2 regions of the Nocardioides sp. DN36 genome follow, and region 2 is predicted to be linked to the other one. Evidence: riboswitches for the same ligand, from Rfam matches in the RefSeq annotation. Region 2 holds a riboswitch; the other holds the start of a gene.
The links. A riboswitch is a leader RNA that binds a small molecule or an ion and turns the genes downstream of it on or off. The one in region 2 is predicted to bind cobalamin.

Region 1 (4,169 bases), 640 kb from region 2:
CAACGGCACCGTCTAGTCGCGGCCTCCACAGTGAGACGGCGGCGGCGGTACGGGTGGTACGCCACTCGCGGGCCAGCCCGGGCACCCGCGGGTCGTTGAGCAGGCAGACGACGTCGTTGTCCTTCGGCAGTCGGCTCCGGGTGACGCCGGTCGCGACCATGGTCGCATCGCACAGGATCGGCGCGCCCGACTCCAGCGCGGCCCGGGCAGTCGACACCATCTGCGGATGCACGATCAAGTCATCAGCGAGGTCGACCTGCCCGCTGCCGTGGATCATGCGGACGGCGAGCTTCTCGGCATCGGCCGGCACGGCCCGCAGGTCGGCCTCTCGCCGGATGGTGGCGAAGGAGTCGACATAGATGGCGGGTCCGGAGTCGACGTACTCGTAGTGGCGCGTTGGCCTGCGCAGGTTGGTCATCTGCTCTCCTCGGGAATGAGCACGCCACGCCACGGTGTGACAATCACGTGATCAACTGCTGCGGTCAGGTCTTCGATGACCTGTTGGTCGAGACCGGTCTCGGAAACCTCGACATGACGCCCACCGGGCACTGCCCCGAATGGCAACGGTTCCGCCGGGTCAGGGAGGCCTGGATCGGACGCTCTCTGTACGGCGAGGGCCTCGGCCAGCTCCGACACGTGCCAGGCCGCTCCCGGCCCGCGCCCTCGGCGTACGACGAACTCATGCGCCAGCTCCGCGATCCGCCCTGCCGCCTCCGCGAGCTCCACGGTCGCCCCCCACCCGGTCCCGATCCGTAGCTGAGCCCAGGTCGAGTCCAGCGCGACCAGCCCCAGGTCGCAGCTGCGAGCCAGTAGATCGCCGCGTCCGTCGTCGAGCACGAACAGGAACCGGCCCGACAGGGCCGCGAGATCCGGGTCAGCGCACAACCGGTCGTCCAGCTCACGTGCAACCGCTCGGAGGTCGGCGCGACCCCCGGCCAAACCGGTTTGCGGCGACACCATCACATTGCGGACCAGTTCATGGGTCCTGCTCGGCAGGAGGCCCGTTCGCTCGAGGGCGGCGAGCGCCTCGGATGACAACCGGCCTTCGAAGCCGGGGAAGGCGCGCACCTGAAGATTCGCCCGCGACGTCGTGTGCACGCGTCCGTCGCCGTACTCCTCAGCGACCTCGACGAGCGACCTCAGCGCTCTCGCGGGAACCCTGCCCCCGATCAGCCGAAGCCGTACGAGAAGGCCGTCCGCAGCCCGCCACGGCCGGAGGGCGCCAGGACACCGGTCGGCGCGAGTGCGGGAGGCTGACACTGCCAGGACCTATCTGGTCAGGGACCCTGTCGCGGAGTCCACGTACGACCTGGCGACGGTTGTCACCAGTGCCAGCAGGTCTTCGGACTCGGGATCAACCGGTGCGAGGCACCTTCCCAGAGCATCGCTCCAGTGGCGTGTTGCCTCGCCCGTCACCCTCACCGCTGCGCGTCAGTCCCGGAATCTCACCGGGTTCCCTGACTCCACGAGTGGAGTACGACTGGCGCCCACACACTAGCGCCTCCCACTCACGCGACCGATAGGGCGAACCCGCGGAGACCTCCGCCCCGCTTGCTGCAGGGCTGTCAGTGTGCGGATCGGCCATCGCCGGGACCGCTCTGACCAGGCAATGGAAGAGGTTGGAAGACAACGAGAGCCAACGAGAACTACGACATCTGATCCCGCGCGGGCTAAGTCCGCCGCGCCTCCAACGGCCCGGGACATCGGCGCCATTCCGGTCACGCCTCGGTTCGCTGGCTATGGACCGCGTCGTCACTCGGGCCCCGTCGGGCCGCGCCTCGCTTCGCGACCAACGGGGTTTCTGGGTCACGAAAGCGCGACACAAGCCGTAATGGTTCAAATGACCAGTGGCCCGTGACCTGCGTTTCCGCAGGTCACGGGCCAGTTTTCAGTAGCGGGGGCAGGATTTGAACCTGCGACCTCTGGGTTATGAGCCCAGCGAGCTACCGAGCTGCTCCACCCCGCGTCGGTGAACACAACAGTACGGGACGGGTGCGGGAGCGCCAAATCGGGGTCCCCTCACCCGCGCAGGACGAAGGCGGGCAGCCCCGACGCACCTAGCGTGGGAGCCCATGAAGGGTCTCGCCGAGTGGCGCGCGGACCCGCGCCTTCGCCAGCTCGAGTCCACCCTGGAGTCCACGAGGGTGGGCCGGCTGGCGCTGGCGCTCTACCGGGGCAACCTGCGCGACCGGGCACTGAACCTGGCCGGCCAGGCGTTCATCGCACTCGTGCCCCTGCTGATCGTGTTGGCCACCATGGCCTCCAGCAGCGACTCGACCGCCGTCGGGACCTGGCTCATCGACCGGTTCGGGCTGGAGGGCGACGCTGCGGACGCCGTGCGTCAGCTGTTCACCCGACCGCCGGACGCCGGCGGAAGCACGTCGATCCTCGGCTTCCTGGTCCTGCTTGTGTCGCTCTCGAGCTTCGCCCGCTCGCTGCAGCGCAGCTACGAGACGGCCTGGGGCCTGCCCTCGCGCGCACCCCTGCGCAGCCTCTACGGGATGGCCGGTGCCATTCTCCTCGCCGCGACCGTGACGACCACCGCGTGGGTCAGCAGCCTCGTGGGCAGCGTGACGCCCGGTCGGTTCGGGACGCTCGCCGGCGAGCTGGCGGTCGGCGTCCTGGCGTGGTCGCTGGTCGGCTGGCTGCTGCTCAGTCGTCGGGCCCCCTGGAGCCTGCTGCTCCCCGGAGCTGCGGTGAGCGCGATCGGCCAGGCGCTGGCCGCCTGGGCAGGCGCCATCTGGCTCCCCGTGCTGCTGGAGAAGAACACCGAGCGATACGGCGTGATCGGCGTCGCGATCGCGATCGTCTCCTGGCTGGTCGTGCTCGCGTTCCTCGTCGTCGCCAGCGCAGTCGTCGGCGCCCACGTGGGCAGCTGGCTGGCGGGCCGGCAGCCGGTCATGCCGGCTGCCGACGACGCCTGAACCCCCCGAGCCTCAGCCGGTGGCCTTCTGCTGGTCCGCCAGCGCCACGGCCTGCGCGATGAGCTTGCGGGCCTGCTCGACCTTCTTGGCGTAGGTCACGGTGTCGCGGTTGTCCAGCGCGGTCTCCGCGTCCGCGAACGCCTGATCGGCACGGTCGAGCAGCGAGCGGATCTGGGCGCTCACCGAGGCCGGCGGCTGGTCGCCGCCCTGGTTGCCCTTGCCGCCGTTGCCACCACCGTTGTTCCCGCCGGAGGGCGGCGGGTTCCCGCCGTCGGTGACCCCGAGCGCGTCACCGAGCGCCTCGCCGAGGGTCCGGCCGATGCCGACCTCCCCGCCGTACGAGACCAGCACGAACTGCAGGATCGGGTAGCCCGACGTCGACCCGGCACGCACGGCGTACACCGGCTCGACGTAGATCAGCCCGTCGTCGACCGGGAGCGTCAGCAGGTTGCCGAAGATCGGCGGCGCGCCACCGAGCTGGTAGGGCTGCAGCTTCTCGCGGACGTCGTTGTTCGACGCGAAGTCGTTGGCGACCAGTCCCGGACCCTGCGTCTGCTGGTCGGCCAGCTGCAGCACCCGCATCTGACCGTAGGTCTTCGAGGTCGCGTCGGAGTCGACCGAGACGAACGCCGCCAGGTTGTTCTTGTTGTACGGCGTGAACACCGACGTCAGCGAGAACGTGCTCGAGGTGTCCCCCGACGCGGTCGGCTGGTCCACGAAGAGGCGGTACGGCGGCTGCAGGTTGCCCTTGGAGTTGGGGTCCTCGGGGACCGCCCACCGGTTGTTGGCCTGGTAGAAGTCGCTGGCGTTCGTGACGTGGTAGCGCGCGAACTGGTAGCGCTGCACCTTGAACAGGTCCTCGGGGTAGCGCAGGTGGTCCATCAGGTCCGCAGGGATCTCCGCCTTCGGCTTCACGGTCCCCGGGAAGGCCTTCTCCCACGCCTTCAGGATCGGGTCGCTCTCGTCCCACTCGTAGAGGGTGACGGTGCCGTCGTAGGCGTCCACGGTCGCCTTGACCGCGTTGCGCATGTAGTTGACCTCGTCGGTCGGCAGCGTCCGCAGCCCGGAGGAGTCCTGCAGCGAGTCGTCGATCATCGTCGTGAACGACTCACGCTCCGCCGAGGGGTAGCGGTCGGTGGCGGTGTAGCCGTCGAGGATCCACTGGATCCGTCCGTCGACCACGGCGGGGTACGGGTCGGAGTCGATGGTCAGCCACGGGGCGACCTTCTCGACCCGCTCGCGGGG
Region 2 (4,169 bases):
CGACGCGTTCCTCGGCAAGCCGGTGCTGCCCTCGCGCCTGCTCGACACCCTGGCCACGCTCGGGGGCCGCGGTGAGCCGCGCCTGGCCGCGCCGCTGCCGATGAGCGACGGGACCGCCGAGTCGCGCGGGCGAGTGCTGGCGGTGGAGGACAACGAGGTCAACCAGCTGGTCGCCGAGGGGGTGCTGCGCGGGCTGGGCTACGACGTCGTGATCGCCGACAACGGGGCCGCCGGGGTGGCCGCGCTGGCCGACGAGCCCGACGGCTTCGACACCATCCTGATGGACTGCCAGATGCCGGTGATGGACGGCTTCGACGCGACCCGCGCGGTGCGCGCCATGCGCGGCGACGGCCGCCGGATCCCGATCATCGCGATGACGGCCGCGGCGACCGCGGAGGAGCGGGACCGCTGCCGGGACGCGGGGATGGACGACTTCCTGACCAAGCCCGTCGTGCCCGCGCTGCTCGAGAGCACGCTGGCGCGCTGGGTGCCCGTACGCTGAGCCCGCGGGCGGTCAGCCGGCGAGCCCGGTGCGCAGCACGGCGTCCACGTCGCGGTCCCGGAACTCGTAGCCGGACTCGGCCAGCGCGGCCGGCCGCACGTTGAGCGAGCCCAGCAGCTCGGGCGCCATCCGGCCCGCGCCCACCCGGAGCGCGGTCTTCGGCACGAAGACGATCGCGGGACGGTGCACGGCCGCGGCGAGCGCCTTGGTGAACTCGGCGTTGGTCGGGGTCTCGGGGCAGCAGAGGTTGAACGGTCCGCTGGCGGTGGGGTGCTCCGCGAGGTGGGCCACCGCGCCCACCCAGTCGCGCAGCGAGATCATCGCCATGTACTGCTTCCCGTCGCCGAGCCGCGCGCCCAGCCCCGCCCTGAAGAGCAGCCGCAGCTGCTTGAGCGGCTCGCTGCGCCGGTCCATCACCGGCGAGGTGCGCAGCACGCAGACGCGCGCGCCGGCCTCCGTCGCCGGCGTGGTCGCGGCCTGCCAGTCCCGGGTCACCTCGGTCAGGAGCGCGTGCCCCCGGCTGTCGGAGGCCTCGGTCAGCACCTGGTCCCCGTGGTCGCCGTACCAGGAGATGCCGTTGCCGGCGAGGAACGCGGGCTTCGACTCCGTCTCGGCGACGGCGCGGGCGAGCACCCGTGTCGTGGTCACCCGGCTCTCGCGCAGCTCGCGCGCCCACCGCGACGAGTGGGGGTTGCCGGCCGTCGGCGTCCCGGCGAGGTTGACCACGACGTCGGACTCCTCGATGACGTCGCGCTCGTAGGTGCCGGCGTACGGGTCCCACGTGGACTCGTCCGGCTCCTGAGCGGGCCTGCGCACCAGCCGGGTCACCAGGTGCCCGCGCTGACGCAGCTCGTAGCCGAGGTTGCTCCCGAGGAAGCCGGACGCGCCGGCGATCACGATCCGCATGACGACAGCCTGACAGGCCACCGCAACACGGCCGGGCGTTCTTCGACACGCCGACACAAGATGTGGTGCCGGTGATCGGCGTACGCCACTGGATATGGTGCTCGTGCTGGTCCGGAGCGTCGCCTGCAGGTGGCGCTCCGGGGCAAGAGGGAACCCGGTGCGAGTCCGGGACTGCCCCGCAGCGGTGAGTGGGAACGAACGCCGTCACACGCACTGGCTCCGCACCATGGAGCTGGGAAGCGACGGTCAGTAGGGGTCGAGAGTTGTGCCCACGAGTCCGAAGACCTGCCAGCGCCCGCGCACGACCTGTGCGCGGTTCGTCGCGGACCTCGCGGGTGGGTCGCACGACAGCACGGGCGCGCCCTCGAACCGGACGCGTCCGCGTCGTCGTCTCCTCGCAGGTCCCCGGCACCCGGCGAGCTCGCGAGGAGAGAGCAGCATGACCCAGACGACCCAACCCACCGTGCGCACCACGATGACGGTGTGCAAGCGCAACGGCGACCGTGAACCGGTCGACCTCAACAAGATCGTCCGCGCGGTCGAGCGCTGCGCGACCGGCCTGTCGCACGTCGAGCCGCTCACCGTGGCGACGCGCACCATCTCGGGCCTGTACGACGGCGCCACCACTGCGGAGCTGGACCGGCTGTCGATCCAGACCGCGGCCGAGCTGACCGCGAACGAGTCGGAGTACTCCCGGCTGGCCGCCCGGCTGCTGGCGGCGTACGTCGAGAAGGAGGTCGCCGGCCAGCAGATCGCGTCCTTCAGCCAGTCCGTCCGGCTCGGTCGGCTCGAGGGGCTGGTCGGGGACGCCACCGCCGACTTCGTCGAGGCGAACGCCCGCAAGCTCGACCAGGCCATCGACACCGCCAACGACCTGCGCTTCGAGTACTTCGGGCTGCGCACCGTCTACGACCGCTACCTGCTGCGCCACCCGGAGACCCGGCTCGTGGTCGAGACCCCGCAGTACTGGCTGATGCGGGTCGCCTGCGGGCTGGCGACCACCCCCGCCGAGGCGATCGAGCTCTACCGGCTGATGGCCTCGCTGGCCTACCTGCCGAGCTCGCCGACGCTGTTCAACTCCGGGACCCGGCACACCCAGATGTCGTCGTGCTACCTCGTCGACAGCCCGCGCGACGAGCTGGAGTCGATCTACGCCCGCTACGGACAGGTGGCGGCGCTGTCGAAGTTCGCCGGCGGCATCGGCATCTCGTTCTCGCGGGTGCGCTCCCGCGGGGCCCTGATCCGCGGCACCAACGGCCACTCCAACGGGATCGTGCCGTTCCTGCGCACCCTCGACGCCTCGGTGTCGGCGGTCAACCAGGGCGGCCGGCGCAAGGGGGCCGCGTGCGTCTACCTCGAGCCGTGGCACCCCGACGTCGAGGAGTTCCTCGAGCTGCGCGACAACACCGGCGAGGACGCCCGGCGCACCCACAACCTCAACCTGGCCCACTGGGTGCCCGACGAGTTCATGCGCCGGGTCGAGGCGGACGAGGAGTGGAGCCTGGTCGACCCCGATGCCGCGCCCGAGCTGCCGGACCTGTGGGGCGAGGAGTTCGACCGGGCCTACCGGGCCGCCGAGGCCGACGGTCGCGTCGTACGCCGGGTGCGGGCGCGTGACCTCTACGCGAAGATGATGCGCACCCTCGCGCAGACCGGGAACGGCTGGATGACGTTCAAGGACGCGTCCAACCGCACCTGCAACCAGACCGCGGTGCCGGGCAACGTCGTGCACCTGTCGAACCTGTGCACCGAGATCATCGAGGTCTCCAGCGACGCCGAGACCGCGGTGTGCAACCTCGGCTCGGTCAACCTCGCCCAGCACCTGCGTCCGCTGGTCGAGGAGCGAGCGTCAGCGAGCGTCTCGAAACCGAGGGAGCTCGACTGGGACAAGCTGCGCGCCACCGTGCGCACGGCGGTGACCTATCTCGACCGGGTCATCGACATCAACTACTACCCGAGCCCGGAGTCGGCGGCGTCGAACCCGCGCTGGCGGCCGGTGGGCCTGGGCTGCATGGGGCTGCAGGACGTCTTCTTCGCGCTGGGGCTGCCGTTCGACTCCGACGAGGCTCGGGAGCTGTCGACCCGGGTCGCGGAGGAGATCTACCTCTCCGCGCTCGAGCGCTCGGCCGAGCTGGCCGCGGTGCACGGTGCCCACCCGGCGTACGCCGACACCCGCGCGGCGCGGGGCGACCTGCAGCCGGACCTGTGGGGCGTGACGCCGACCCAGACCGAGCGCTGGGCCCGGCTGCGCGAGCAGGTGTCGGAGCACGGGTTGCGCAACTCGCTGCTGGTGGCGATCGCGCCGACCGCCACGATCGCCTCGATCGCCGGCTGCTACGAGTGCATCGAGCCGCAGGTGTCGAACCTCTTCAAGCGCGAGACGCTGTCGGGGGAGTTCCTCCAGGTCAACGCCGCGCTGGTCCGTGAGCTGCGCTCGCGAGGCCTGTGGACCAACGAGGTGCGCGAGCAGGTGAAGCGGCAGGAGGGATCCGTGCAGGGGATCGCCGCGATCCCCGAGGACGTGCGGGTGCTCTTCCGGACCGCGTGGGAGCTGCCGCAGCGGGCGCTGGTCGACATGGCCGCGGCCCGGCAGCCGTACGTCGACCAGAGCCAGTCGCTGAACCTGTTCCTGCCCAGCCCGACCATCGGGAAGCTCAGCTCGATGTACCTCCACGCGTGGAAGGCCGGGCTGAAGACGACGTACTACCTGCGTTCGCGGCCCGCGACGCGCATCCAGCAGACGACCGTCGGTGCCGCGCGC

Region 1: it holds a riboswitch for cobalamin, as region 2 does, so the genes downstream of both, ACZ43H_RS02600 (nitrite reductase) here and ACZ43H_RS05760 (ribonucleoside-diphosphate reductase subunit alpha) in region 2, are expected to answer to the same signal.

The regions. Positions count from the first base shown of each region.
Region 1 is NZ_AP043823.1:349,100-353,268, reverse strand. It holds gene ACZ43H_RS02605 (precorrin-8X methylmutase) at 1-418, opposite strand, end outside; gene ACZ43H_RS02600 (nitrite reductase) at 415-1,260, opposite strand; cobalamin riboswitch at 1,317-1,500, opposite strand; tRNA gene ACZ43H_RS02595 (tRNA-Met) at 1,893-1,966, opposite strand; gene ACZ43H_RS02590 (YhjD/YihY/BrkB family envelope integrity protein) at 2,073-2,924, shown strand; gene ACZ43H_RS02585 (UPF0182 family membrane protein) at 2,937-4,169, opposite strand, start outside.
Region 2 is NZ_AP043823.1:993,276-997,444, forward strand. It holds gene ACZ43H_RS05750 (response regulator) at 1-502, shown strand, start outside; gene ACZ43H_RS05755 (TIGR01777 family oxidoreductase) at 515-1,408, opposite strand; cobalamin riboswitch at 1,499-1,715, shown strand; gene ACZ43H_RS05760 (ribonucleoside-diphosphate reductase subunit alpha) at 1,848-4,169, shown strand, end outside.